DNA from 2 places in the Cellulomonas sp. NPDC057328 genome. Region 2 is predicted to be linked to the other one. Evidence: riboswitches for the same ligand, from Rfam matches in the RefSeq annotation. Region 2 holds a riboswitch; the other holds the start of a gene.
The links. A riboswitch is a leader RNA that binds a small molecule or an ion and turns the genes downstream of it on or off. The one in region 2 is predicted to bind S-adenosylmethionine.
Positions count from the first base shown of each region.

Region 1 (14,625 bases), on a different contig from region 2:
GCGGCGAGCACCGCCACGGCGAGGCCCGGGTGCCACGCGCCGCCGAGCTCGAGGGCCTCGGCGCCCGCCGGCAGCGTCGTCGACCGCAGGCCGTGCGCCAGCCAGTACAGCGGGAACGCCTGCACGGCGCCCTGCGCCCACCCGGGCAGCCCGGTCGGCGGCCCGAACACGCCGGACACGAACGCGAGCACGACGATCGGCGCGACGACGAACGGCACGACCCGCGCGGGCCGGCCGCACAGCGCACCGGCCACGACGCCGACCGGCAGCATCGCGAGCGTCCCGAGCAGCAGCCACCCGACCAGGGCCGCCCAGCCGCCGGCCCCCTGGTGCATCGGGTCGCCGAGCAGGAACGGCCACGGCACGAGCAGCACCGCCAGCATCGGCAGCGTGCCCAGCACCTGCGCCGTCAGCATGCCGACCGAGTACGTGGTCGTGCCGCGCGGCACCGCGCGCAGGCGCAGCACGGTGCCGTCCTCGACCTCGGTGGCGAGCGCGAACGCCGGTCCCATGGTCATGCCGAACATGATGGTGGCCGCGAGGATCCCCGGGAGCGCGAGCTCCGGCAGCGTGAGGCCGTCGGCCCCCGGGACGGGCGTGTCGCGCTGCGTCCACAGGTAGACGAGCACCGCGACGCCGATGACGACGTTCCAGCCGACCTCCTCGGCGGTGCGGAGCATGTGCCCGAACTCGGTGACGCCGCGGCGCAGGCCCAGGCGGACGGCCCACGCGCGGGGGCCGGCGGTGACGGTCGGCGTGCTCATCGGACGGCTCCCGTGGCGGTCGCGGCGGCGGCGGGCGCGTCCTCCGCCTCGTGGCGGCGGACGATCTCGAGGTAGGCGTCCTCGAGGCGCGCGTGGTGCACCTCGAGGTCGTCGACCGGCTCGGGGCCGGTGAGCAGCGCGCGGCTGAAGCCCACCGGGTCGTCGGTGCTGTGCACGTGCCGCGCCCCGCCGGCCGACCAGCGCACCTCGCTGGGCCCGGCGACGGCGCGCGCGAGGGCGTCGGGGCTGCCGTCGGCGACGATGCGCCCGCCGGCGAGCAGCAGGATGCGGTCGGCGACGACCTCGGCCTCCGTGAGGTCGTGCGTCGTGAGCAGGACGAGCGTGCCGTCGTCGTCGACGACCTCGTGCAGGAGCTCGTGGAACTCGCGCCGGGCCGCGGGGTCGAGGCCGGCGGTCGGCTCGTCGAGGACGAGCAGGTCCGGGCGGCCGACCAGCCCGACGGCGACGTCGAGGCGGCGGCGCTGCCCGCCGGACAGCGTCCCGACGCGCTGCGCCGCCGCGTCGGTCAGCCCGACGCGGGCGAGCAGCCGGTCGGTGGGGTGCGCACCCCGCCCGCGTGCGGCGGCGTACGGCGCGTAGGCGGCGGCGAGCTGGTCGAGCAGCTCGCGCACGCGCCACCGCTTGTGGTCGCGCCAGGACTGCAGCACGACGCCGACGCGGGCGCGCCACGTCTCGTCGGCGCGCTGCGGGTCCGCGCCGAGGACGCGGACCGTGCCCGCGTCCCGGTGGCGGAACCCCTCGAGGATCTCGACGGTCGTGGTCTTGCCGGCGCCGTTGGGCCCGAGCAGGGCCACGACGCCACCGTCGACGTCGAACGAGACGTCGTCGAGGACCGTGCGCCGGCCGTATGCCATGCGCAGGCCGTCGACGTGGATCGCGGGGTCGGTGACGGGCGGCATGTAGTAGGTCTACTACATGCCGTTGTAGGTCCGCTACCCCTTCCGGTGCGCTGGGTCCGCGCGCGGCCACCCGCTGCTCGACCGCCCAGCGGTGCCCGAACGGGTCGACGAACCAGCCGCGCCGCTCGCCGCCCGCGCTCAGCCCTCCTGCGGGGCGCCGGCGATGTTCACCATCCAGTTGGTGCCGAACCGGTCCGTGAACATGCCGAACCAGTCGCCCCACGGCGCCTGGTCGAGCGGCAGCACGTTCGACCCGCCGGCCGACAGGCCCTCGTACCAGCGCCGCAGCGTGTCGCCGTCCTCGGCGCCGCCGCTCAACGAGATCGCCACCGACGACTCCGAGGGCACCTCCATGTCCGGCGGGGCGTCCGACGCCATGAGCGTCAGGCCGCCCGGGACGTCGAGCTGCCCGTGCATGACGCCGTCGCCCTCCATCCCGCTCTCGCCGTACGTCGAGATGGTCGGCGTGCCGCCGAGCACGGACGCGTAGAACTCGAGGGCCTCCCGCGCCTGGCCGCGGAATCCGAGGTAGGGGTTGAGCACGACGGCCATGGGGTCCTCCGGAGGTCGGCGCGCACCCGGCGTGCGCGCGTACCCGGGCAGACGTCCGACGACGCGCGAAGTCATCGGGGGCGCGGCAGGGTGGTGCACGGATCTCGCAGGACGACGGACCACGACGGACGACCCGGGAGGTGCACGTGGCCACCGACGGCAAGCAGCTGTGGGCGATGGTGCGGCGGTACGGACCGATGGTGGTGGCCGCGTCGGGGCAGGTCACCGCCTACCTCAAGGCGCACCCGGAGGTCGCCGGGCCCGTGCGGCGCCGGGTCGAGACGTGGAGCGACGCGGTGGTCGCCGCGCAGAAGCGACGCTCCCCCGAGGGCAAGGTCGCGGCGACGATCGAGCTGGTGACGCGGCTCGCGGCCGACCGCCACCCGGACGACCCCGTGCAGGCCGAGGCGTGGGACGGCCGCGCCGACCACCTGCGCCAGGCGCTCGACCTGGCGCTCGTGCGCAGCGGGACCGTGCGGCGCGACATGCTCGTGCGGGTGTCCGCCGAGGCGGACGCGCTCGCCGCGGAGGTGTTCGACGCGCTGATCGGCCCGGGCGCCGACGGCGGCCCGGCGGGCGACGCCGTGCCGGGGCGGACGATGCCGCAGGTGCACGGGCGCCGGCTGTCGCTGCCGGCGGGTCCGCTGCGGCGACCGGGGCGGGGACGCGGGGGTGCCGAGCCGCGCTGAGGGCTCGCGGGTGTGCCCGACCGGGGTGTCAGAACCCCGGGATGGGTGCGGTGAACGCGAGCGCGCCCGCGCCGGCGGTCGTCACGACGACGAGCGCGCGCAGCAGCAGGCCGCGCGCCCGGGACGCGGGACGCCGCCCGGCCTCCGGGTGCATGACGGTCGGCGTCGCGACGTCGGCACGCGCGCGGACCGCCCGCCGGCGCGCCGCGCGCGTGGCGGGCTGCAGCGCCGCCGTCGTGAGCATCTGCGGGCTCTGGGTGCCGCCGAGCCGCACGCCGAGGAGCTGCACGAGCCCCGTCACCTCGGCGGGCGTGAGCCGCGGCGGCAGGCCGCGCAGGTGGCCGGGCAGGGCGGTGCGGCCGACGACGGTCGCACCGGCTGCGCTCACGGCCGCGTCGGACCGGTCGCCCAGGCACAGCGCCGCGCGGACGGCGGTGCGGTGCCGCGGCGCGAGCAGCGCCGTGACGGCGGCCGCCGCCTCGGACGCGCGCGCGACCTGGTGCGTGCGCACCTGCTCGCCGACGCGCACCTCGCCGTCGGTCACCACGAGGTCGCCGGCCCACGACTCGGTGTGCACCACGACGACGCCGCCCGGGCCGACCACGAGGTGGTCGATGTTGGCGAGCGGCCGGCCAGGCCAGTGCACGTCGTGCACCGACGTCCACCCCTCCGGCTCCATGCCGCGCAGCGTGGCGGCGACGAGCCGCTCGGCGGGCACCTGCGCGAGCCACGGCTGCTGCTCGACGTGGTGCCGCCGCGTGGGCGGCGGCACGACGGCGGTCGGCCGGTGCGCCTCCGCGCACGTCGAGGCTCCGGTCGTCGCGCGTCCGTGCGTCCCGCGCTCGGCGCCACCCGTGGTCGTCATGCCCATGACCTCTTCATCGGACGAAGGGCTGTCCCTCGTGAGGGTGCCCATCGTCACGCCTCGCTGCAACCGCATACCGGGTACCGGTCCCGCTCGGTGGAGGACGGCACGGCCGGACGGGGCTGTGGTCGGCTCGGCAGCGGGGCTGTGCAGACCCCGCCCTGCGTGTCGGTGCCCGCCCGTAACGTCCGCCCCATGGACGTCATCCTGGTTCCCGGTTTCTGGCTCGACGCGTCGTCGTGGGACGCGGTCACGCCGCCCCTCGTCGCCGCGGGGCACCGCGTGCACCCCGTGACGCCGCCGGGCCTCGAGGACGGCTCGGAGGTCGCCCGGCACGCGTCGCTCGGGCTGCGTGACTGGGTCGACGCCGTCGTCGCGCTCGTCGACGCGGTCGACGCGCCCGTCGTGCTGGTCGGCCACTCGGGCGGCGGCGCGGTCGTGCACGCCGCGGTGGACGCGCGGCCGGACCGCGTGGCGCGGGCCGTCTACGTCGACAGCTGGCCGACCGGGCAGGACAGCGTCATCAACGACGAGCTGCCGGTCGAGGGCGACTCGATCCCGCTGCCGCCGTGGGAGTTCTTCGAGGAGCGGGACCTCGTCGGCCTCGACGACGCGCTGCGCGAGCGGTTCCGCGCCGTCGCCCGGCCCGTGCCCGCGCGCGTCGCGACGGACCCGCAGCAGCTCTCCGGCTCGCCGGCGCGCTACCGCGTGCCGGTCACGGTCGTGACGTGCGAGTTCCCCGCCACCGAGGTGCGGCGCCTGCTCGAGGGCGGCCTGCCGTGGCTCGCCGAGCTCGCCACCGTCGAGGACGTCACCTACGTCGACCTGCCGACCGGGCACTGGCCGCAGCTCTCGCGCCCGGACGACCTGGGCGCGGTGCTGCTGGCGGAGGTGGACCGCACGGCGGCCTGACCCCTCCCGCTCGCGCGCGCCAGCCCGTACCCTCCCCTGGGCGCCGCACGCAGCGGCGACGAGCAGGGGGAGCACCACATGTCGGTCACCACGACGACGTCCGCGCCATGGCGGACGCGTGCCGCCGTGGGCGCGGCGTACGCCGCGCAGGGGTTCGGGTACGCCACGGTCGTGACGTCGCTGCCGGGGCTGAAGGCCCGCACGGGCATCGACGACATGGCGATCTCGTTCGTCCTGCTGCTCGGCTGCCTGCTGGCGGCCGCGGGCTCCGTGACGGCGGAGAAGGTCGCCACGCGCCGGTCCAGCCGCACGGCGCTCGTCGCCGGCCTCCTGACGCAGGCCGTCGGGCTCGCGCTCGTCACGACGGCGACCTCGGTGCCGCCGCTCGTCGGCGCGTTCGCGATCTTCGCAGTCGGGCTCGGCATGGTCGACGCGTCGATCAACATGCAGGGCGTCCTGCTGCAGCGGTTCGCGGGGCGCTCGATCATGTCGACGCTGTTCGCGTGCCTCACGGCCGCGGCGATCCTCGCGGCGCTGGCGCAGGCGGTGCTGGCCAACCTCGGGACCACCACCGGCGCCGTCGTCGCGCTGCTGACGGCGGCCGCCGTGGCGGCGGCGATCGCGCTCGGCATCCGCGGCTCGCTCATCCCGCGGGCCGTCGCGGACGAGGCCGCGGCGGCCGCCGTGGCGGCACGCGCGGCCACGGCGGGTGCGGACGGCACGGGCACCACGGCGCGCACGCCCTTGCCGCGCGCCGGCATCTGGCTGTTCGGCTCGATGGTCGCCGTCGCGTTCGTCGCCGACTCGGCCGTGAGCAGCTGGAGCGCCGTGTACCTGGCGGACGGCCTCGACGCCCCCGCCACCGTCGCGCCGCTCGGCTACGCCGCCTACCAGGGCGCCGTGCTCGTCTCGCGCCTGGCGGGCGACCCGCTCGTGCGGCGCTTCGGCCGCGGCAAGGTCGTCGGCGTCACGGTGCTGCTCGCCGTCGCGGGCCTCGGGCTCGTCGCGCTGGTGCCGTCGACGGGCGCGGCGGTCGTCGGCTTCGCGCTCACCGGCATCGGCGTCGGCGCGCTCGTGCCGCAGGCGTTCTCGGTGGCCGGCGAGCTCGCGCCCGAGCGTCTCGACGAGGTCATCCAGCGGATCAACCTGTTCAACTACGTCGGCGCGCTGCTCGGCGCCGTCGCGCTCGGCCTGCTGTCGGAGGGCCCGGGCCTCGGCCCGGCGTTCCTCATCCCGGCGCTCCTGCTCCTGCCGGCGGTCGCGCTGTCGCCGCGGTTCGGCGGCGCCCCCGCGACCGGCCCGGCCGGCGAGGCCGGTGCGGCGGCGGGGTCCGTCGCACCGCCCAGCACCCCGGCGTCGTCGGCCGCGGACACGCCGCCGACGTCGAGCGACGCGGACTGACGGCCCCCCGCCCGGTGCGCGCACCGGGACCGTGCCGGCGCGGCGGTGATCGGGTGGTCCCCGCCCGTCGCCCTCATGGTCGGCCCCCCGCCGGCCGATAGGAGGGCGAGCAGGGAGGGACGTCCACATGCCCGCAGGGGACTCCGCGGCGAGCGAGGCGCAGCGTCAGCTGCTGCTGGCCACCGCGCACGAGAAGGCAGCCGCCGACGCACGCCGCACGGCCGCGAGCTACGGCCTCGCGTCGGCCACCGAGCAGCGCACGGCGCGCGCACTGGCACCGCTGGCGGCCGCCGGCTACCACCTCCTCGCGGACCGGCAGTGGCCGGGCAGCCGCCGCGCGCAGGTGGACATGGTCGTCATCGGGCCGGGCGGCGTGTTCGTCGTCGACACCAAGGCGTGGGCCGACGTGTCGATCGTCGGCGACCGCATCCACCGCGGCGACGCCGACGTCACGGACGACCTCATGGCCCTCGCGGACCTCGCGTACCGCACCGAGGGCGAGCTCGCCGAGGTCGGCCTCGCCCCCGGCGAGGTGCACGCCGTCGCGGTGCTGGCCGGGCGCGCGGGCGTCGACGAGCGCGTCGGGCCCGTGCGCGTCGTCGGCGAGCGGGACGCGCTGCAGCTGATCGCCCGGCACGGGCACCGCCTGACGCCGGTGCAGGTCGACGCCGTGCTGACGCGCGCGCTCGCCTGGTTCCGGCAGGTCGGCGCGCCGGCGCCGGTCAGCACGACGCTGCCCGAGCCGGTGCTTCCCGCGACGCCGCTCGACGCACCGCTCACGGCCCTGGACGCGCCGCTCACCGCCCTCGACGCACCTCTCACCGCGCTCGACGCGCCGCTCACGGCTCTCGACGTGCCCCGGACCGCGCTGGATGCACCCCTCACGGCGCTCGACGCACCGCTCGGTCCCGACGGGCGCTTCCTCGACGTGCCGGCTCCGGCCGCGGTCGTCCCGGCGCCGCGCACGGCACCCGAGGCCGCGCCGGCCGACTCCCCACCGGCCGACGTCACACCGGTTGCCTCCGTCCCGGCCGGCCCGCCCGTCCCCGACGACCCGTCGACGTTCACCGTCGAGCCCCTGCTCGACGAGGCGACGGTCCAGGCCGCCCTCCTCGAGGGACTCATGGCCGCGCCCGTCGAGGAGTGGATGGCGTTCCTGCACCCCGCGCAGGCGCGCATCGTGCGGCGTTCGTTCAACGGCCCGTCGCGCATCCGCGGCGCCGCGGGCACCGGCAAGACGGTCGTCGGGCTGCACCGCGCCGCGTACCTGGCGCGCACGCGCGCCGGCCGGGTGCTCGTCACGACCTACATCCGCACGCTGCCGGACGTGCTGCGCCAGTCGCTGACGCGGCTCGCGCCGGACGTCGTCGACCGCGTCGAGTTCGCGGGCGTGCACGAGACCGCCAAGCGGATCCTCGACGAGCGCGGCGTGCCGTGCCGGATCGACGGCAAGCAGATCGCCTCGGCCTGGACGACGGCCTGGGGACGCGTCGCGGGCGGCAGCATCATCGACACCGACCGCCACGAGCAGGACTACTGGCACGACGAGGTCATCCACGTCATCAAGGGCCGCGGCCTGACCCGGTGGGAGCAGTACGCGGACCTGCCGCGGCTCGGCCGCCGGCACCGGCTCGGGCCGCAGCAGCGACGCGTCGTGTGGGACCTGTACCAGGCGTACGACGCCGAGCTGCGCGTGCGGGGGGTGCACGACTTCGCCGACCAGATCGCGCTCGCCGAGGCCGAGCTGCGCCGGCAGCCGCCCGCCGAGCCGTACACCGCCGTCGTCGTCGACGAGGCGCAGGACCTCTCGTGCGTGATGATCCGCATGCTGCACGCCCTCGTCGGCGACGCGCCCGACGGGCTCACGCTCGTCGGCGACGGCCAGCAGACGATCTACCCCGGCGGCTTCACGCTCGCCGAGGCGGGCGTGTCCGTGGCCGGCCGCGGCACCGTCCTCGACGTCAACTACCGCAACACGGCGGAGATCCTGCAGTTCGCGTCGATGCTGGTCGCCGACGACGAGTTCGCCGACATCGAGGGCGTCACCGCCCGCGGCGACCGCCCGACGCAGGTGCCCCGTCGCGGCCCGAAGCCCGTCTACGTCCGGTGCTCGAACCCCGCCGACCGGTCCCGCCGCATGGTCGCGCGCGTCCAGGAGGCCGTGCGGCAGGTCGGCACCGGGTACGGCGACGTCGGCGTGCTGTCCCTGTCGCGCCGCGGCGTCGACGAGGCCACCGAGGCGCTGAAGGCCGCCGGCATCCCCGTCGTGAACCTCGAGCGCTACGACGGCGTGCCCGTCGACGCGGTCAAGGTCGGCACGATCAAGCGCGCGAAGGGCCTGGAGTTCAAGCACGTGCTGGTCGTCGACGTGCGGGCGTCGTGGTTCACGCAGAAGCCCGAGCAGCTCGACGAGGTGGAGCGCGAGCGGCGCGAGTACCGCCTCCGGGAGATGTACGTCGCCATGACCCGCGCCCGCGACGGCCTGTGGGTGGCGTCGGTCTGACGGTGGCATCAGCCTGACTCTGGCGTCGGCCTGGCGGGCGCGCCGCGGGCAGCGACTGCGCGTGGAGGATCACGAACACCGGGTGACCACGACGCTGCAGGCCCGGGCACGAGCCGGCGTCACGGCGTGCGGGCCCGTGCTCACTTCGCCGGGCGTGAAGAGTTGTGGACGCGGGGTGACCACAACGCTTCACGCCGGGGCGCGATCCGGCGGGTCAGCGGCAGTCGTCGGGGGTGGGGACGGCGGTGCAGAGCTCGGCGACGAGCTTGCTGGTGCGCTCGACGACCTCGAACGGGGTGCTGGTGGCGGTGGTCTGGGCGGTGCCGTCGACGTCCCGCCAGACCGGTGAGCCGGCGACCTGGTAGCGCCCGGACCACTCGGTGGTCAACGTGATCGTGCGGGTGCCGAGGGCGCGGTAGACGTGGAACGTCTCGAACGCCGGGTACGGGGCGCCGGGGTCGGTGGTGACCAGCGGACGGCCGCCGTCGCCGAAGTCGTACGTGAACCGGATCGGCGTCGCCTCGACGGTCACCTGGTAGCCGAGCAGGTCGGTCGTCAGCGTCACCGGGGTTGGATCGGTGTAGACGATCGTCTCCTTGTTGACCAGCACCCAGTCAGCGGCAGGTTGCACGTTGAGCACCGGGGCGGGGATGGGCAGGCGTCGGAAGTCGTCTGCGGAGAGCGTCGGCAGGGCGTCTGCACCACAGCCCCCCTGATCGACCAGCACCCAAGGACCGAACGGGTCTGCTGCAGACGCTCGCTGTCGCATCCAAAGCGGAAGCAGAACGGTGTCCGTACCGCAGTCGCGTTGACCAGCGACATCCTCCCCGCTGGGGCAGGCGATGTCCGCGAGCATCACCCACTGCCCTGCCGCGTCCCGGCACATCAGCTCGCGCCGGTACTGACGCAGCTCGGCCTCAGGCCCGGTCGCCACCTCGTGCAGACGTCGAGCGCGTTCGCCTTCACGGACGTTGACGATTGCGGCGGTCCGACTCGAGTCGATCGACGCGTTGGACTCGAGCTCTGCGCCGTAGGCGGCGGGCGCCGACCACATGAGGGCAGCCACTGCGCAGACCCACGCTGTGGCGGCAAGCGTTCTACGAGACACGAGCGACATCCACCTCAGCGACCCGCCAGCCGTCCTTCCAGGAGAGCGCGAACGTCATCTCGAAGCGACCGCCCTCGTCCGACGATACGACCGTTCCGTCCGGCGCGAGCTCACGACTGGGCGTCTGGTCGACGACGACGAGAGCTGAGTACGACTCTCCTGCAACGATCTCTGCGGCGCTCTGGCTCACGACGGTCACCGTCGACTCGTCGTCGCGGTGCCCCGTCTCCTGCAACCGCGTGACGTTCGAGCGGACATTCGTGCAGAAGCCGCAGGCGGGGTCGGACATCGAGTCCCACTCGCTCAGATCACCACTGGCGTACGCGTACGGGTAGAGCTGCAGGAAGTACGACGCCGCCGCTGCCGCGCCGTCCGCGCTCGGTGTCGCCATCGCGTCCGGCCGCGCCGGCGGGACGCTCACGTCCGGCGCCGGGCTCGCGGTTGGGGTGGCGCTCGGTGCGTCCGCCGATGCCGACGGCGAGTGCGTGCCCGTCGGCCCCGTCGGCGTCGCGTCCCCCGTGCACCCCGCCGTCATGAGCCCCACGAGCACCGTCGCGGCCACCGCCGCCCCCCGCCCACGCCATCGCATGCCCGGAAAGTACCGGTTCCCGCCTTTGTCGACGCCAACGGCGCCCACCCTGTGGATGGAGGGCGCGTCGGAGCGGTGTCGGTGCGTCCCGCTACAGTCGCCACCGATCACGAAGCTCGGCCTCAAGCCCTCCGGCCGGCCGACTGGCAACCGCGCGGAGCGCACGGTGCCCCCGGAGGAAGATCCGCCCGCGCCGCCCGGTGCGGGAAGACGCTCGAGCCTCCCAGGAGGACACATGGCTGCACCGTTCGACATCGACGCACCGCTGGGCACGCCACGTCTCGGCTGCGTCGCCGAGGAGCGGGGGCACGTGCCGGCGTCATCGCGTGTGCGCGTCGCGGTCTCGGCGGCGGGTGAGACGTACCGCGTCACGGGCGTCGAGCGCGACGCCGCCGGCGACGGTCCGAACCGCGCCGACAGCACCGACAGCAGCGTGATCACCACCGACAGCACCACGAGCACCGCCGACGCCGACGACGCCGGCAGCACCGGCAGCACCGGCAGCACGAGCCCCACCTCCCTCACCGGTCGCGCCGGCGTCGTCCTCGCAACCCGCCACGACGGCGCCCCGGCGCACTGGTGGGTGCACGACACGGCGCCGTTCGAGGAGCACGCGCGCAGCGCCGACCCGACGGTCCGCCTGCACGACGGCGGCGTCGTGCGCGTGGGCGCGCGGTACCGGAGCGTCGCCACGGACGGCGCCGCGACGCCGTGCGTGGAGGGCGTGGTCCGGCCGACGGGTGCCCGGTACGCGTTCCTCGAGCGGACGCTGCCGCTCGACCCGACGCTCGTGGCGGTGCGGCCGCACACCGCGTCGCTGTACCGGCTCGACCCGCCGATGCGGACGCGCGGCGGCCCGGTCGAGCACGTCGTCGTGCTCGCGCAGCACGGCGAGGGCGGCGGCTGGACGCAGATCTTCGGGGCCGACCCGGACGCGCGGATGCGCGCGGGCGACCTGCCCGGCTCGTACGAGGGCGGCACCGACCACGTCGAGGCGCTGCAGCGCGCGGGCTACGAGGTCGTCCTCCCGCCGCTCTGACGGGACCCGTGCAGCGTCCGTCACGCGGCACACCGTGCAGCGTTCGTCACGCCAGGCGCGACGAACGCTGCACACCCCCCGAGGCCCCGCCTCATCCCAACGGCCCGAGCACCTCCCGCGGCGACTGGTCCGTCCCCAGCCGTGACAGCGGCTCCAGCAGGCGCTTCTCCTCGTACCGGAAGTGCGTCTCCATGATCGCCTCGATGCCGTCGAGGTGACGGTGCAGGTCGTCGCCGCCCGCCCCCGCGTCCACGGCGCGCTGCAGCGAGCCGAGCAGCTGCGACAGGACGCTGTGGTCCCGCGTCAGCTGCGACACGACCTCGGCGAGCGACGGGTCGCGCGCGACGAGCTCGGGGAACATCACCGCGTCCTCGCCGCGGTGGTGCCCGTCGAGGGCCGCGCAGAAGCCGGTGCAGAAGAGGCGGAGGTCGGCGGCGAGCCGGGGGGACGTCGGCTCGGCGGCCGCGTCGTCGATCGCGTCGCGCGCGATCTGCAGGCTGTCACGGAGGCGGGCGTGGACGTCGCGGAGCTGACGGTCCCACGCGACGATGCGTGCGGAAGGGTCGGTAGGCATGTGCCCCCGACGCTAGGCCCTCGGCAGCGGGCCCCGGAAGCCCCTCAGCCCGCGAGCGCCGCCTTGAGGAACGCCACGTCCTCGGCCTGCCGCTCCCCCGGCGTCTCGACGACCACGTCGCACCCGGCCTCCCGCACGACGTGCGCGATGAGCTCCGCGGGGATCGTCCCGGTGGCGAAGTTGGCGTGCCGGTCGCGGCTCGACCCGTGCTCGTCGCGGGAGCTGTTGGCGTGCACGAGGTCGATGCGGCCGGTGATCGCGGTGAGGCGCTCGACGATCGTCTCGAGGTCCTCGCCGGCGGCCCACGCGTGGCAGGTGTCGAGGCAGACGCCGACCTCGTACTCGCCGATCGCGTCCCACAGCATCGCCCAGCGGTCGAGGGTGCGCGCGCAGGCGTTCTCGCCGCCGGCGGTGTTCTCGACGAGCACGCGCAGGGGGTACTCGGCGCGCGCGAACGTCTTGCGCCAGTTGTCGATGCCGACGGCGATGTCGTCGCCCTCGCCGACGTGGCCGCCGTGCACGATCAGCCCGCGGGCGCCCAGGTCGGCGGCCGCGGCGGCGTGCTGGGCGATCATGTTGCGGCTCGGGATGCGGATCCGGTTGTTCGTCGACGCGACGTTGACCAGGTACGGCGCGTGCGCGTAGATCCCGAGGCCCGAGTCGATGAGCGCGTCGGCGTCCGGCCGCCGCACGGGCTTCTTCCAGCCCTGCGGGTCGGCCAGGAAGATCTGCACGGCCTGCGCGTCGACCTCCGTCGCGGCCGCCACCGGGTCGTCGCCACGCACGTGCGCGCCGATCAGCACCACGTCGGTCCCCTTCCCTCGAGTCCGCGCCACGCTAGCCCGTCCCGCTGACATCACCCACCGGACGTGTTATCGCGACGCGGCGCGATCGTCGCCGCGCGAGACCCTTACTTACACGTCGGTAAGTGTGGTTTGCTCCGAAGCGTCCGATGCCGGAACTCGACGGAGAGGCACACGCATGGACCACCCCCGCACGCCCGCGACGAGGTCACGACGACGTCGTCGCGCCACCCTGCTCGCGGTCGCGGCCCTCACGGCCGCCGCCACCACCCTCGCCCCCGCGGCCACCGCCGGCCCGCCCCGCGGCCCCGCCGCGCCGACCGCCCCCGACCTCGGCCCGAACGTCGTCGTCTTCGACCCGTCGATGCCCGTCGCCGACATCCAGGCCCGCGTGGACCAGATCCACGCGCAGCAGGTCGACGCCGAGATGGGCACGGCCCGGTACAGCCTGCTCTTTCTGCCCGGCGAGTACGGCACCACCGAGCAGCCGCTGCAGATGAAGGTCGGCTACTACACCGAGGTCGCCGGCCTCGGCGCCTCCCCGACCGACGTCACGGTCCACGGCAAGATCGAGACGTACAACCGCTGCCTGTCCCCCGACCCCGAGAACCCCAACTGCATCGCGCTGGTCAACTTCTGGCGCACGCTGTCGAACCTCACGATCGACATCAACGGCACGGGGCAGGACGACTGCCGCCGCACCGCCAACTTCTGGGCGGTCTCGCAGGCCGTCTCGCTGCGCCGGGTCAACGTCCTCGCCGACGAGGGCGACCCCGGCTTCTCGCTCATGGACTACTGCACGGCCGGCCCGCAGTTCGCCAGCGGCGGCTTCATCGCGGACTCCCGGTTCGGGGACGTGACGAACGGGTCGCAGCAGCAGTGGCTGACGCGCAACAGCGAGGTCCGCAGCTGGTCGAACGCCGTGTGGAACCAGGTGTTCGCGGGCGTCGAGGGCGCGCCGGACGACGCGACGTTCCCCGACCCGCCCTACACGACGCTCGACCAGAACCCGCTGAGCCGCGAGAAGCCGTACCTCTACGTCGACGAGCGCGGCCGCTGGCACGTCCGCGTGCCGGAGGCGCGCGAGGGCACCCGCGGCATCACGTGGGCCGACGGCATGACGCCGGGCCGGTCGGTCCCGCTGCGCGACTTCCACGTCGCCAAGCCGGGCGACAAGGTCCAGACGATCAACAGCCAGCTCGCGCGCGGCAAGCACCTGCTGCTCACGCCTGGCGTGTACGACGTCGCGCGCAGCATCGAGGTCAAGCGTGCCGGCACGGTCGTGCTCGGCATGGGCCACGCGACGCTGACGTCGGTCGACGGGGCGGTGCCGCTGCGCGTCGCGGACGTCCGGGGCGCGATCATCGCGGGCGTGACGATCGACGCGGGCCCGCAGGAGTCGCCGGTGCTGCTGCAGGTGGGCAAGGCGCCGCGCGGCGGCGGTCACGGGCCGTCCGGGCAGGAGGCGGACCACCGCGGGCGCGGCCACGACAAGGGCCGCGGCCTCGACCCGATCACGCTGAGCGACGTCTACTTCCGCGTCGGCGGCCCGCACCGCGGCTCCACGGACGTGGCGCTGCGGATCGACGCCGACGACGTCCTCGTCGACCACACGTGGGTGTGGCGCGCCGACCACGGCGTCGAGGGCTTCACGGAGGGCGTCAACGGCGACACCGAGCGGTGGCGCACGAACATCGGCCGCACGGGCGTGGTCGTCACGGGCGACGACGTCACGGCGACCGGCCTGTTCGTCGAGCACTTCCAGCGGCACAACACCGTGTGGGAGGGCGAGCGCGGACGCGTCGTGCTCTACCAGAACGAGCTCCCGTACGACCCGCCCACGCAGGCGGACTGGACGGAGCCCGACGGCACGCTCGGCTGGGCCGGCTACAAGGTCGGCGACAAG
Region 1 is NZ_JBHUZW010000002.1:70,168-84,792, forward strand. It holds gene ACFUMH_RS00955 (ABC transporter permease) at 1-764, opposite strand, end outside; gene ACFUMH_RS00960 (ABC transporter ATP-binding protein) at 761-1,684, opposite strand; gene ACFUMH_RS00965 (VOC family protein) at 1,823-2,311, opposite strand; gene ACFUMH_RS00970 (hypothetical protein) at 2,383-2,925, shown strand; gene ACFUMH_RS00975 (NERD domain-containing protein) at 2,954-3,790, opposite strand; gene ACFUMH_RS00980 (alpha/beta fold hydrolase) at 3,986-4,702, shown strand; gene ACFUMH_RS00985 (MFS transporter) at 4,781-6,103, shown strand; gene ACFUMH_RS00990 (UvrD-helicase domain-containing protein) at 6,231-8,606, shown strand; gene ACFUMH_RS00995 (hypothetical protein) at 8,821-9,237, opposite strand; gene ACFUMH_RS01000 (DUF6318 family protein) at 9,704-10,303, opposite strand; SAM riboswitch class IV at 10,409-10,519, shown strand; gene ACFUMH_RS01005 (hypothetical protein) at 10,539-11,342, shown strand; gene ACFUMH_RS01010 (hemerythrin domain-containing protein) at 11,434-11,916, opposite strand; gene ACFUMH_RS01015 (deoxyribonuclease IV) at 11,961-12,722, opposite strand; gene ACFUMH_RS01020 (glycosyl hydrolase family 28-related protein) at 12,898-14,625, shown strand, end outside.
Region 1: linked by a shared signal. The riboswitch ahead of ACFUMH_RS01005 (hypothetical protein) and the one ahead of ACFUMH_RS02540 (methylenetetrahydrofolate reductase) in region 2 are both predicted to bind S-adenosylmethionine.

Region 2 (14,625 bases):
CGTTCGTCGGCCGCGACGCCCTGGCCGCCCGGGCCGCCTCCGCGCCGGCGCGGGTGCTCGTCGGGCTGCAGGGGCTCGGCCGCCGTGCCGCGCGGCACGGGTACGCGGTGCACGCCTCGACGGCCACCGACGCACCCGCCGTCGGCACCGTCACGTCCGGCGCCCCCTCGCCGACGCTCGGCCACCCCGTCGCGATGGCGTACGTGACGCCCGAGGTCTCCGCCGAGGGCACCGAGCTGGCCGTCGACGTGCGCGGTCGGCGCGAACCCGTGCGCGTCGTGCCGCTGCCCTTCTACCGTCGTCCCCGGTGACGACGTCGCGCGCCCGCGCGACCGCCGCACCACCGCCGCACCCGCACCACCCGCACCGCCCGCACCCGACCTCGCCCCGACAGGAGCACCCATGGCCGCCGAGCTGCCCGTCACGCTGCAGTACACCGCCGAGCACGAGTGGATCGACGACCGGTCGCCCGCGACCGTCGGCATCACGTCCGTCGCCGCCGAGGCGCTCGGCGACATCGTGTTCGTGGAGCTGCCGGGCGTCGGCGACACCGTGACCGCCGGCTCGGTGATCGGCGAGATCGAGTCGACCAAGTCCGTCTCGGAGCTGTACTCGCCCGTCACGGGCACCGTCGTCGAGGTCAACCAGGGCGTCGTCGACGACCCGTCCGTGGTCAACGCCGACCCGTACGGCGCCGGCTGGCTGCTGCGGGTCGACGTCGCGGAGACCGGCCCGCTGCTGTCCGCGGAGGAGTACGGCGCGCTCAACCCCTGACGCCACCTGCGGGCGGCCGTGGGTGAGACCTCCCAGACGAATCGGACCCGACTGCTCCGGACGGGTGATCGATCGGTGGTCTCCACCTGACGGGTGCTTGCCCCGAACGGGTGATCGGGCGCACAGTGCTGGCGACGGACCGTGACCTGCGTGTATCAGAGCGGGTCCCGGACCGTCTTGTTCGGTGCAGCGATCGGCACCGCGGGGGGAACCGTCGGTGGTCGGAGAGAACTGGTGGCGAAAGTCCCGTCATAGGACCGTCGCACGTCCCTCTCATCCGGTACGCAGCCCTCGCGGGGTCGGACGGTCCGACCCCGCCGCCCACCGGAGGACATCATGAGCATGCTGGAGACCCGCGAGACCGCGGCGACCTTCACCGGCCACTCGCTCACGCGGCGCGAGCGCGTCGTGCTGGCCGAGCTCGCCGAGGACGTGACGCTCGAGGAGATCGCCACCCGCCTCTTCGTCACGCGCAACACGGTCAAGTCGCAGGTCCGTAGCGTCTACCGCAAGATCGGTGCCTCCACGCGCGCCGAGGCCGTCGCCTGGGCGGTCGCGCACGGCATCCGCTGACGCACCACCCTCCGGGTGCGGTCCCACGACCCGCTCGACGTCCGCCGGGGGTGAGCGGACGTCGGACGGGGGCGCGTGCGGCTGCGGCCCGTCCGGCCCGGTTCGTGACCCGGCCGTGACGCGTGCCTGGCAGACTGCCCGCATGACGCCGCCCGTCCTCGTCGTGGCCGCCGCCGTCGTCGACGACCTCGATGACCCGCGCCTCCTCCTCGCGGCGCGCCGTGCCACGCCGGCCAGCCTCGCCGGCAGGTGGGAGTTCCCCGGGGGCAAGGTCGACCCCGGGGAGTCGCCCGAGGAGGCGCTGCACCGCGAGCTCCGCGAGGAGCTCGGCGTCCGCGTCGGCCTCGGCGTCGAGCTCCTCGGGCCCGACGACGGCGCCTGGCGCCTGTCCGACCGGTACGTCATGCGGCTGTGGTTCGCGGAGATCGTCGAGGGCGAGCCCGAGCCGCTCGTGGAGCACGACGAGCTCCGCTGGCTCCCGCAGGGCCAGTGGCACGACGTGCCGTGGCTGGACGCCGACGTGCGGATCGTCGAGGGGCTGAGCGCCTTCGTCGCGACGTTCCCGGGCTCGGGGCCGGGCGCCGGCACGGACGCGCGACCCGGCATGGGCCGCAGCGCCTGACCCGTCCCGTCCGACCTCCCCACCCCGCTCCCGCAGGCCGCGCGCGGGCGTCCCCCGACGTCCGCGCGAGGCGTTCTCCGTGCGCGAACAGCGTGTCGCGAGGGCTGGCACTCTCGACCCGAGAGTGCTAGATATCTGCCTGTAGCCACCGGTGCCGGAGGGCACCGGGACGCACCGGGGCCCGGGAGGTCCGAGGCCCCACGTCGAGGAGGTGAGGGGCGTGGCTACTCGTTTCGACCCGTTCCAGGAGATGGACCGCGTGCTCGCGCAGGTCTTCGCGGCCGACCGCGCGTCGGCGTCGATGCCGATGGACCTGTACCGCGACGGCGACCACTACGTGCTGCACGTCGACCTGCCGGGCGCCGACCCGGGCACGATCGACGTCAACGTCGAGGACCGCACGCTGACGGTCCGTGCGCAGCGGTCCGGCCGCACCGAGCACGACGTGCAGTGGCTCGCGAAGGAGCGCCCGTCCGGCACGTACGCCCGGCAGCTCACCGTGGGCCGCGGCCTCGCGCTCGACCGCATCTCGGCGACGTACGCCGACGGCGTGCTGACCCTGACGATCCCGGTCGCGGAGGAGGCGAAGCCGCGCCGCATCGAGGTGCAGCACGGCGCCCGGCCGACGTCCATCGAGGCCGGCCACGTCGAGGCCCAGCCGGCGGACGCGACCGCCTGACACGACGGCCGCACCCGACGGTCCCCGACGGTCCCCCACGACGGCCCCGCTCCCGCCCGGAGCGGGGCCGTCGCTGCGCCGGCGGCCACCGTCCTTGTGGAGCCGTCGCCCCCGGGTGAACACTCCTCCCACCGGCGTGACCGCCGTGGTGGACCGAGGGCACGGGGGTGAGGACGACGACCACCGCACGAGCCGTCGTCCGTACCGTGCTGACCGGTGCCGTCGCCGGCACCACGGCCCTGCTCGTCGCCCCGCCGTCGGCCGCCGAGCCGCCGGTCGTCCCTGCCGACGCCGTCACGTGGTTCGCCGACGAGGCTGCGGCCCTGATCGCGGAGAGCCAGGAAGGGGCGGTCACCACCGACCGTGAGGCGGTGATCGGGTACGTCGGCGTGCAGGTCGGGACGCCCGTCGCGCTGACCGCCTGGACGCGGGAGTTCATCGCCGGAACGACGGGCGCCGCGCCCACGGCCGCGCTCGAGCAGTGGGTCGCACCGCTGACGCGGGGCGGGGAACCGGTCGGCGTCGTCAGCGCCTTCCGCGACCGCGGGCGGGTCGGCCTCGCGTTCTTCGACGACGACGCGTCGCTGGCCGCCGCGCTGCAGGCCCTGCCCGACGACGCCACCGTGGTGTTCGACGCACCTCTCGACGCGTACTTCCTCCACGTGCCGCAGGGGATCGCGCCGCTGTCGGAGAGCAGCCGGGCCGAGATCGCGTCCCGGGTGCCGGTCGAGCAGTTCCAGGAGCAGCTCGAGGCGCGCCACGGCGATGCCGCCCGGGCCCCCGCCGTGCAGGCGCCGCCGACCGACCCGCGGAGCGCGATGGCGGGCGGAGGTGCGACCGTTCCCCCCGGCGCCCGCGCCGACGCCGCACCGGCCTGGCTCCTGCCCGTCGGTGCGGCGGTCGCGGCGGCCGGTGCCGGGGTCCTGCTGCACCGGGGCCTGCGCCGGCGCGGGCGGGGCACCACCGCGACGCGAACCTGACGGGAGGCCGCCGTCCCGTCCCGTCGCGTCGCGCCGGACGCCGTGCCCGCCGGGTGCGGCCGTGCGGGCCGCGCGGCCACCGCGCGCGTCGCGTGCGCGGCTCCGGGTCAGCCGAGGGTGCTCGTGAGGCGGTCGAGGACCTCGGTCAGGGTGGTCGGTGAGCAGGCGAGGTTGAGGCGGACGCGTCCCTCGCCGCCCGAGCCGAACGTCGGGCCGGGCTGCGTCGCCAGGCGGCCCTCCTCCCGCAGGAGGCGGACCGGTTCCGTGCCGCTCGCGCGGACCGCCGCGGTGTCGCGCAGGTCGAGCCAGGCGAAGTACGTCGCCTCGGGCACGCGCCAGCGCGCCGACGGCAGACGGTCGGCGAGCGTCCGCTCCACCGTCGCGAGGTTCTCCCGCAGCACGGGCAGCACCTCGTCCAGCCAGGGCCCGCCCGCGCGGAACGCCGCCTGGTGCGCGACGGAGCCGACGTGGCTCACGGCGTGGCCGACGATCTCGGGCACGCGGGCGAGGTCGGCCGTCGCGCCGGGCCCGGGCACCGCGACCGCGGCTTTCAGGCCGGCCAGGTGGAAGCCCTTGGACGCCGAGTGCAGCGCCACCGCGTCGGGGATCACCGTGGTCGTCGGCACGAAGGGGGCGTCCCCGACGACGAGCGGTGCGTGGATCTCGTCCGCGACGACGCGCACCCCGTGCCGCGCGGCGAGCTCGCCGACGGCCGCCAGCTCGTCCCGCGTGTGCAGGGTGCCGGTGGGGTTGTGCGGGTGGCACAACAGGTACGCCGTCGCCCCGGCGAAGGCCCGGTCGAGGGTCTCGAGGTCGAGGCGGCCGTCCGCGCCCAGCGGCGCGTCGACGACGCGCCGGCCGGCGTGGGCGAGGAACTCGCGGAACGGGGGGTACACGGGCGGGTTGATGACGACGCCGTCGCCCGGCGCGGTGAGCACGCGGACCACCTCGACGATGCCGAGCATGACGTCGGGCACCGGTCGGCACGCCGCCACCGGCACGTCCCACCCGTACCGCTCCGAGGCGAAGCCCGCGAACGCCTCGGCGTAGCCGTTGCCGACCTCGTACCCCGTGTCGCCGCTGCTCAGCGCGTCCGTGACGGCACGGACCACCGCCTCGGGCAGCCGGACGTCCATCTCGGCCACGAACGCCGGCAGCACGTCCGGCGGGTAGGTGGCCCACTTGGAGGACCGGCGCGTGCGCAGCTCGTCGAGGGGGACGTCGAACGGGGCGGCCATGTCCGAGACGGTAGCCGCCCGGCCCGGCGCGGGCCCCGAAAGGCCGTGCACCGACGACGAGGTCGGCCGCACGTCCCGTACCGACGGTGCTCGGGCCCTGCGGCCCCGGGGACGCCGGCCCCGATGAGTACGACCCGTGCCGGGGGTCGGTAGGGGCACGAGGACGACGACGGGAGGCGCGCGATGCGGCTGACGGTGCACGAGTTCATGACGCTCGACGGCGTGGTGCAGGGGCCGGGAGCACCCGACGAGGACACGAGCGACGGGTTCACCGCCGGGGGCTGGGTCATCCCGTTCGCCGACGACCCGGTGTTCGGCGAGGTGGTCGGCGGGTGGTTCGCGCGGACGACCGAGCTGCTGTTCGGGCGCACGACCTTCGAGCTGATGCGCGCGTACTGGCCGCAGGTGACCGACGGCGACCCGGCGTCGGTGGCGCTCAACACGCTGCCGAAGCACGTCGTCACGTCCACCGAGCTGGGCGGCGAGGAGTGGACCGGCTCCCGGCGGGTCGAGGGCGACCTGGTCGAGGCCGTGACCGCGCTGAAGGCGCGTGAGGGCGGCGAGCTGCAGGTGCACGGGTGCGCCCGGCTGGCGGCGTCCCTGCACGAGGCGGGGCTCGTGGACGAGTACCGGCTGCTGATCGCGCCCGTGACCGTGGGGCACGGGCGGCGCCTGTTCGGCACCGACGCCGTGCCGCGCGGGTACGACGTCGTCGAGCACCGCGCGAGCGAGCGCGGGCTGACGTACCTGGCGCTCACACCGCGGGCGTACGAGGTAGCCGCGACGGCCGTGGTGGACGGCAGCGAGGTGGTCGTGCCGGCGTGACGGCGTCCACCGCGCCCCGGGACGACGGCGCTCGCCCCTCGTGCGAGGGACGGGCGCCGTCGTGGTCCGCGGCGGTGGGCGCGCCGCGGGCGGTGCGGGCCGGCGCGAGCGGACGCCGGCCCGGTCCGTCAGAGCGTCGCGCGGACCGTGCGGGTCGCGGCGACGAGGTGCTCGAGCGAGGGGGTGACCTCCTCGTAGCGGCGGGTCTTGAGGCCGCAGTCGGGGTTCACCCAGAGCTGGTCGACGTCGATGGTCCGGACCGCCGCCGTGAGCAGCTCCGTCACCTCGGCCTCGCCCGGCACGCGCGGCGAGTGGATGTCGTAGACACCCGGGCCGACGGCGCGCGGGTAGCCCGCGGCGGCGATGTCGCCGAGGATCTCCATCTTCGAGCGGGCCGCCTCGATGCTCGTCACGTCGGCGTCGAGGCCGTCGATGGCGTCCATGATCTCGCCGAACTCCGAGTAGCACAGGTGCGTGTGGATCTGGGTCTCGGGGCGCACGCCGGCCGTCGCCAGGCGGAACGAGCGCACCGACCAGTCGAGGTACGCGGCGTGGTCCTTCTCGCGCAGCGGGAGCAGCTCGCGCAGCGCGGGCTCGTCGACCTGGACGATGCCGATGCCCGCGGCCTCGAGGTCGGCGATCTCGTCGCGCAGGGCGAGGGCGACCTGGTTCGCGGTGTCGCCCAGCGGCTGGTCGTCGCGGACGAACGACCACGCGAGGATCGTCACCGGGCCCGTGAGCATGCCCTTGACCGGCTTCTCGGTCAGCGACTGCGTGTACGTGGACCAGCCGACCGTGATGGGTGCGGGGCGCGACACGTCGCCCCAGAGGATGGACGGGCGCGTGCAGCGGGAGCCGTACGACTGGACCCAGCCGTTCTGGGTGACGGCGAACCCGTCGAGGTTCTCCGCGAAGTACTGGACCATGTCGTTGCGCTCCGGCTCGCCGTGCACGAGCACGTCGAGGCCGATCTGCTCCTGCAGCTCGACGACGCGGCGGATCTCCGCCTTCATCTCGTCCTCGTACTGCTCCGCGGTGAGCTCGCCCTTCCCGAACGCGGCCCGGGCCTTGCGGATCTCCGGCGTCTGCGGGAACGAGCCGATCGTCGTGGTCGGCAGCGCGGGGAGCTGCAGGCGCTCCGCCTGCGCGGTCTTGCGCTCGGCGAACGGGCCGCGGCGGAACTGCTCGTCGGTGAGCCCGGCCGCGCGCTCGCGCACCTCGGGCCGGACGACGCCGGGGGCCGCGGCGCGGCTGCGCACGGCGTCGGACGCCGCGAGCAGCTGCTCGTGCACGGCCTCGCGGCCCTCCGTGAGGCCCTCCGCGAGCACGGCGACCTCGCGCACCTTCTCGTCGGCGAACGCGAGCCACGACGCGAGCGTGCGGTCGAGCGCCGGCTCGTCCTCGACGGTGTGCGGGACGTGGAAGAGGGACGTCGACGTGCCCACCGTGACGGCGCGCGCGGCGAGCGTCTCCAGCTGCTCGAGCACGGCGAGCTTCGCGTCGAGGTCGGCGCGCCAGATGTTGTGGCCGTCGACGACGCCGCCGACGACGACCTTCGTCGACAGGCCGGGGGCGACGACGGTCGGCGCCTCGCCGCGCACGAGGTCGAGCACGACGCCGTCCACGTCGGTCGCCGCGAGCACCGGCAGCGCCGGGCCGAGGTCGCCGTAGGGCGCGGCCACCAGGATCGCGGGGCGCTCGGGGCGCGCGAGCTCGGTCGCGAGGGCGCGGTAGGCACGGGTGGTCGCCTCGTACAGCGTCTCGGCGGGCACGCCGATCGAGTCCGACACGAGCGCGGGCTCGTCGAGCTGGACCCACGTCGCGCCGGCGGCCGCGAGCTCGGTGAGCAGGCGCGCGTACACGGGCAGCAGGTCGTCGAGGCGGTCCAGCGGGTGGAAGCCGGCGGGCGCGTCCTCGGTCGGCTTGGCCAGCGCGAGGAACGTGACCGGGCCGACGACGACCGGGCGCGTGAGCACGCCGTCCGCGAGGCCCTCGGCGAACTCGGTCACCGGGCGGTCGCTCGCGTAGCGGAACGTGGTGCCCGGGCCGATCTCCGGGACGAGGTAGTGGTAGTTCGTGTCGAACCACTTCGTCATCTCGAGCGGCAGGTCGTCGCCGCGGCCGCGCGCGACCGTGGAGTAGCCGGCCAGGTCGAGACGGCCGTCCGCGTCCTGCAGGTCGGCGAAGCGCTCCGGCACGGCGCCGACGAGCGCGGCGGCGTCGAGCACGTGGTCGTAGAACGAGAACGCGCTCGGGATCGCCGGGGCGTCGGTCGCGAGGCCGAGCTCGGCGAGGCGCGTGCGGGTGCGGCGGCGCAGGTCGGCGGCGACGGCCTCGACCTCGTCGGCGGACGTGCGCCCGGCCCAGAACGCCTCGAGCGCCTTCTTGAGCTCGCGGCGCGGTCCGATGCGGGGGTAGCCGAGGACGGAGCCGGCGGGGAACGCCGGGGCGGCGGTCGTGGGGACGGTGTCGCTCATGACGGGATACCTCGGGGTGTCGTGGTGGGCACGGCGGCGGGGTCGCCGACGGGCTCGGTGGACGTCGTGGGTGCGGCGGTCGCCGCGGTGGCGGGTGCGGTGCGGCCCCCGCGCAGGTCGGCGCCCTCGAGCAGGTCGAGCGCCGCCTCGTGCCGGTTGAACGTGTAGACGTGCACGCCGGGCGCGCCGCCGTCGAGCACGCCGTTGACGAGGTCGACGCTCGCGCGGATGCCGCGCCGGTGGCGCTCGACGGGGTCGTCGACGGAGCCGAGCAGGTCGAGCAGCGACGGCGGCACGGGCACGCCCGTGAGCTCCTGCACCCGCAGCAGTCGCGCCGGGTCGGTCGTCGGGATGATGCCGGGCACGATCGGGATGCTGACGCCGGCGCGGCGCGCCTCGGCGACCAGGCCGAGGTACGCCTCCGCGTCGAAGAAGACCTGCGTGATCGCGAAGTCCGCGCCCGCCTGCTGCTTGGCGAGCAGCGCCTGCACGTCCTGCTCGCGCGTGCCGCCGGTCGCGTGGTTGCCGCGCGGGAACGCCGCGACCGCGACGGACAGCGGACGCACCCGGGCGCGGACCGCCTGGGCCGGGCTGCCGGCGCAGCGCCGGCGCTCGATCTCGCGCAGCAGCTCGACCAGCCCGGCGGCCGTGTCGACGCCGTCCGGGTGCGGCTGCCAGTCCGCCTGCCCGGCCGGCGGGTCGCCGCGCAGCGCCAGGAACGAGCGCACGCCCTCGTCGAGGAACTCCTCGACGATCGCCTCGACCTCCGCGCGCGAGGTCCCGACGCAGGTCAGGTGCGCGATCGGGTTGAGGCTCGTCTCGCGCAGCAGCCGCGTGACGAGCGCACGCGTGGTCTGCCGGGTGCGTCCCGACGCGCCGTAGGTGACCGACACGAAGTCCGGCTCCGCCGACTCGAGCTCGCGCACCGTGCCCCACAGGCGCGGCGCGGCGTCGAGGTCGCGCGGCGGGAACAGCTCGAACGACACCGTCGGGCGGTCCAGCGCGGCGGCCGGTGCGCTGTGCCGGCGCGCGGGGCGCGTCGGCACCTCGACCGTCGCGGCGGGCGCACGGGTGTCGGTCACGGCGGTCATCGCCCGGTCCCGGCGCGGCGTCCGGGACGGGGCAGGCCGCCGCCCGCGGGCGGCGCGACGCCGTCCGAGGGGTCGGCGACGTGGGTGAGCACGCTCATCGTCACTCCATCGTTCCTGGCGGAAGCACCCACACCCTCGACGAGGAGGGGGGTTGCTGCGGCGTCGCTGAGCCAGGTCTCTCGGCCGCTCTGGATGGTCGAGGTGAGCGTAGCGAGCGTGCCCGGATGGCGGACAGAGGCGCCCGGTCAGTGAGACGAGCGGTCCCGTGCAGCGATCAGGACGCGCACCGGCGAGGGCCGGGCGGCGATCCGGGCCGTGCAGCGGTCACGACCGGGCGTGCCGCCGGGACGGTACGGCGCCTCAGCGCTCGCGGCGGTGCAGCGACTGCGACGGCTGCTGCTCGCGGGACCGGCGCTGGCGCGGCACGCCGAACCACGCGCTCGGAGACCCCGCCGGCACGGACAGCAGGCCGTCCTGGACCGCGGCGAGGACGCTCGGGTCGGGGGCGGCGGAGGACTCCCAGGCGTCCTGGGCGGCACGCACGGCGTCGTGCCGTCCGTCGCCGTCGCGCTGCTCCACCATGCGCGGCACCTTAGTGCGCTCCCGGGTCCTGGACAGGTGTCCGGACCGCGTGTCACCCCAGCGGAGCATCCGGGACCCCGGACGCCGTCCGTTCCGTCCGGCGCTGACCGGTTCGCCCGCACGGTCGTGCGTCAGCGTCGTGACACGACCGGGCACGTGGCGAGGTGGTCGTCGACGACGCCGCACGCCTGCATCGCCGCGTACGCCGTGGTGGGGCCGACGAACCGGAAGCCGAGACCCCGCAGCTCCCGCGCCAGGGCCGCCGACTCCGCGGTGCGGCCCGGCACGTCGACCCACGTCGCCGGGCGTTCGCGCGGCGCTTCCGGGGCGTGCGACCAGAGGACCTCGTCGACGGTGCGGCCGGCCTCGTGCAGCGCGAGCAGCGCGCGGGCGTTCGCGACCGTCGCCTCGATCTTGGCGCGGTTGCGCACGATCGCGGCGTCCGCGAGCAGGCGCGCGACGTCGTCCTCGCCGAACCGCGCGACCACCTCCGGGTCGAACCCCGCGAACGCGGTCCGGAACGCGGGCCGCTTGCGCAGGATCGTGATCCACGCGAGGCCGGACTGGAACGCCTCGAGCGCGAGGCGCTCGAAGAGCGCGTGCTCGTCGTGCACCGGCACGCCCCACTCGTCGTCGTGGTACGCGGCGTAGAGCGGGTCGCCGTCGCCGAAGCAGCGGCCGGCGACGAGGGGGAGGGCGTCGCCTGCCGGCGGCAGGACGGGGTCGGGGGGCGCGGGCGTCTCGGTCATGCGGCGAGTGTGCTCGCCACCGGCGACATCGCGGCGCCTGCCGGCCGGGCGGTGTGGGCCTGCCGTCCTTGCGCCCGGGCTGGGGTCGGGTCGACGACGGTCCGGGTCACTGCTCCGCGCGCTGCCGGACCAGCTCCGCGATCCCGTCGAGGATCACGCGCGTGCCGAAGTCGAGCCCCGTCCCCTCGGCCCCGGGTGGCGCGGCGGCCGGGTCGAGCGCGCCGCCCGCCACCGCGCGCGCGAGCGCGGGGTGCGCGACCGGGTCGACGAAACGCGCGATGACCGCGTCGGGGTCGGCGCCGTCGCCCTCGCCGGCCGTCCGCTCGCGTGCCGCGTAGGCCTCGATCAGGCGTGCCCAGTCGAGCTGGTGGGCCGACAGCACGCCCACCACGTGGAGCTTCTCCGCCTCGGAGAGCCGCGTGTCCTCCAGGCACGCCAGCATCGCGTCCATCCACGCGAGCCGGTTCGGCCCGACCGCGAACAGCGTGCTCGTCGTCCGTGCGAGCCACGGGTGCGCGGCGAGGACGGGGCGCTGGAGCTCGAGCAGCAGCTCGGTGCGCGCGCGCCAGCCGCCGACCTCCGGGCCGACGTGCGGCGGCTGCCCGGCGGCGCGGTCGGCCATGAGCATGAGGACCTGGTCCTTGCTCGTCACGTACCGGTAGAGCGACATCGTCGTGAAGCCCAGCGACTCCGCCACGCGCGCCATGGAGACCGCGTCGAGGCCCTCCGCGTCGGCGAGCGCGATGCCGGCGTCGGCGATCTGCGCGAGCGACAGGCCCGGGCGCGGGCCACGGCGCGCGGGGGCGGGGGTGCGCCAGAGCACTGCGACGTCCGGCGGGACGTCGCTGAGGTCGGGCGCGGTGGCGCGGTCCGGGGAGTGCGCCGCACGACGTGCCGCGAGGGCCTCCGCCCGCGCCGCCTGCTCGGCGTCGCGCCGCGCGCGGGCCGCCTCGCGCGCGGCGTCGGCGGCCGCGGGCGCGTCGTCGCGGCGCTGCTCGTCCGCCGTCGTCGACGGGGACGGGAGGTGGTCGTCCATTGACGCCCGATCCTACAAGTGTGTATGACATACACACACAGTTTGCGACGTACACAGAAGGAGGTGCCCGATGGACGAGCCCGTCATCGAGGTCCGCGGCCTGCGCAAGGCCTACGGCGGCCGGACCGTGCTCGACGGCGTCGACCTGACCGCCCGGCGGGGCCAGGTCCTCGCCCTGCTGGGGCCCAACGGCGCGGGGAAGACGACGGCGGTGCGGATCCTGTCGACGCTCGTCGCGCCGGACGGCGGCACGGCGCGCGTCGCCGGGTTCGACGTGCGCCGCGAGCCGGCCCGCGTCCGCGCCGCCCTGAGCCTCACCGGCCAGTACGCCGCCGTCGACGAGCTGCTCACGGGTGAGGAGAACCTGCGGCTCGCGGCCCGCCTGGCGCACCTCCCGCGGCAGCAGGCACGCCCGCGCGTCGACGAGATGCTCGCGCTCTTCGACCTCACCGACGCGGCGCGGCGCACGGTGCGGACCTACTCCGGTGGCATGCGGCGTCGGCTCGACCTGGCCGTCAGCCTGCTGAGCCGACCCCAGGTCCTCGTCCTGGACGAGCCCACCACAGGACTGGACCCCCGCAGCCGCGCGGCGCTCTGGGACGTGGTCCGATCCGTCGTCACGGCGGGCGGGACGGTCCTGCTCACGACGCAGTACCTGGAGGAGGCCGATGCGCTGGCGCACCGGGTGGCGGTCGTCGACCGCGGCGTCGTCGTCGCGGAGGGCACCGCCGCGCAGCTCAAGGCCGCCGTCGGACCGGCGCACGTCGAGCTCGCGCTCGCGGACGGCACCACCGAGCGGCTGGCCACCGACGGCACGGTCGCCGACGTGCGACGGGTCCTCGGTGACGTGGAGCACCGCGGCCTCGCGGTCGAGCACTGGCAGGTGCGCACGCCCACGCTCGACGACGCCTTCCTCGCCCTGACCGGGCACGACGCCGGCCTCCTGCGGCCGGCCGGCGACCGCTCACCCGCGCTCGCCGCGTCCGGCGCGGCGCCGTCCACCCCGCACGCGGCCTCGGCCACGCCCGCCGCGTCCCGCCCGTCCCACCAGGAGTCCCGATGACCGTCCTCGACCTCACCCCGCGCCCCGTCCCGCCGCCGCCGGGCGTGCGCGACGCCGTGCGCGACACGCTCGCGCTGGTCGGCCGGAGCCTGCGCCGCTCCACGCGCCAGCTCGACACGCTGCTGCTCGCGGTGCTGCTGCCGGTCGTGCTGCTGCTGATGTTCGTCTACGTCTTCGGCGGCGCGATCAGCACCGGCATGGCGTACGTCGACTTCGTCGTGCCGGCGATCGTGCTGCTCACCGCCGGGTACGGCGCCGCGACGACCGCCGTGGACGTCGCGAGCGACATGACGAACGGCATCGTCGACCGCTTCCGCAGCATGCCGGTGCCGGCCGGGGCGGTCCTCACCGGGCATGTCGTGGCGAGCCTCGCGCGCAACGCGGTGTCCACCGCGCTCGTGGTCGCCGTCGCGCTGCTCGTCGGGTTCGACCCGGCCGCGTCCGCCGGGGACTGGGCCGCCGCGCTGGGCGTCCTCGTGGTCTACGTGCTCGCGCTCACCTGGGTGGCGGTGGCGATCGGGCTCGTCGCGTCCGGGCCCGAGGCGGCCAGCGGTTTCACGTTCGTCATCCTCTTCCTGCCGTACCTGTCGAGCGCGTTCGTCCCGGTCGGCACCATGCCGGGCGTGCTCGCGACCGTCGCGGGGCTCAACCCCGTGACGCCCACCGCGGACGCGCTGCGGGCGCTGCTGCTCGGGGCGCCCGTCGGCTCGTCGGCGGCCGTCGCCGTCGCCTGGTGGGTGGCGCTGCTCGTCGTCGCGCGCGTCGTCGCGGGGCTGCTGTTCCGCCGGCGCCGCTGACAGCCGGCGCCGCTGACCGCCGCACCGTCGACCGGTGGGGCGGGTGAACATCGCCCGAACGGGACGATCCGGACGCCCCGGGGGGTCGCGCGGGGGCGGTGGCGCGAGGTGTGATGCGGGAGGGACGGGTCACCGGTCGGTCGGCCGGGCGCGTCCCGGGGCGGGGGGCTCCATGTCGCAGGTGGGGGGACGTGCGCGGCGCGGACCGGGGCGGGCGGTCGCGGTGCACGTGGTCGTGGCGCTGCTGGCGCTCGGCGCCGTGGTGGGGTACGGCGAGAGGGCCGACGCGGCGCTCCCGGCCGGGCCGGCGGCCGTCGCGCGCGCGGCGGTCGTGGACCGCGGGGGTGCCTCGACGGTGGCGCTGCACCCCGCCGAGGGGCCGGCTGCCGGCGGCGTCCGCGTGCTGCTCACGGGTCCGCGGGTGGGCACCGCCTCCGCCGTGCGCTTCGACGGCGTCCGCGCCACGGGCCTGCGCCGGATGGGTCCGGCGGCGCTGTCGGTCGTCCCGCCGGCGCGCGAACCCGGGACCGTCGACGTGACGGTGGCGCTCCCCGGCCGGGACCCGGCGCCGGCCACGTTCACCTACGTCGGCGACGGTCCGGGGGTCGTCGTCCACGGCATCGCGCCCGACACCCTCCCGACGTCCGGCGGTCCCGTCGCCGTGGACGGCGCGGGCCTCGGCGGCGTGCTCGACGTGACGGTCGGCGGGCTGCCGGTGTCCGACCTCGCCGTCACCGACACGCGCGTGTCCTTCGTGGCCCCGGCCGTCGAGGGCGAGGGCGGCGCGCCCGTCGTCCTCGTCCTGCCCGACGGCGAGCTCGACGCGGGCGTCCTCGCGTACGTCCCGCCCCGCGTCGACGCGCTCACCCCCGCGACCGGCGGCACGGCCGGCGGCGACGTCGTCACGATCACCGGCTCGGGCCTCGCGACGGCGACGGGCGTCGACGTCGGCGGGACGGTCGTCGCGGTCGACCGCGCCGACCCGGACGGCACGACGGTGGAGCTGCGCACGCCCGCGCACGCGCCGGGCGTCGTCGACGTCACCGTCCTGCTCGACGGCTCCGACGCGACCCTCGCCGACGCGTACACGTACGACGACGGCGGCGGCGGGAGTGGGGGCGAGGGGGCGGTCCGCGGCG
Region 2 is NZ_JBHUZW010000007.1:7,568-22,192, forward strand. It holds gene gcvT (glycine cleavage system aminomethyltransferase GcvT) at 1-311, shown strand, start outside; gene gcvH (glycine cleavage system protein GcvH) at 403-774, shown strand; gene ACFUMH_RS02505 (LuxR C-terminal-related transcriptional regulator) at 1,111-1,347, shown strand; gene ACFUMH_RS02510 ((deoxy)nucleoside triphosphate pyrophosphohydrolase) at 1,490-1,969, shown strand; gene ACFUMH_RS02515 (Hsp20/alpha crystallin family protein) at 2,190-2,648, shown strand; gene ACFUMH_RS02520 (hypothetical protein) at 2,816-3,628, shown strand; gene ACFUMH_RS02525 (MalY/PatB family protein) at 3,736-4,866, opposite strand; gene ACFUMH_RS02530 (dihydrofolate reductase family protein) at 5,050-5,691, shown strand; gene metE (5-methyltetrahydropteroyltriglutamate--homocysteine S-methyltransferase) at 5,820-8,168, opposite strand; gene ACFUMH_RS02540 (methylenetetrahydrofolate reductase) at 8,165-9,259, opposite strand; SAM riboswitch class I at 9,351-9,458, opposite strand; gene ACFUMH_RS02545 (hypothetical protein) at 9,620-9,841, opposite strand; gene ACFUMH_RS02550 (DNA-3-methyladenine glycosylase I) at 9,973-10,590, opposite strand; gene ACFUMH_RS02555 (TetR/AcrR family transcriptional regulator) at 10,697-11,626, opposite strand; gene ACFUMH_RS02560 (ATP-binding cassette domain-containing protein) at 11,697-12,689, shown strand; gene ACFUMH_RS02565 (ABC transporter permease) at 12,686-13,486, shown strand; gene ACFUMH_RS02570 (IPT/TIG domain-containing protein) at 13,659-14,625, shown strand, end outside.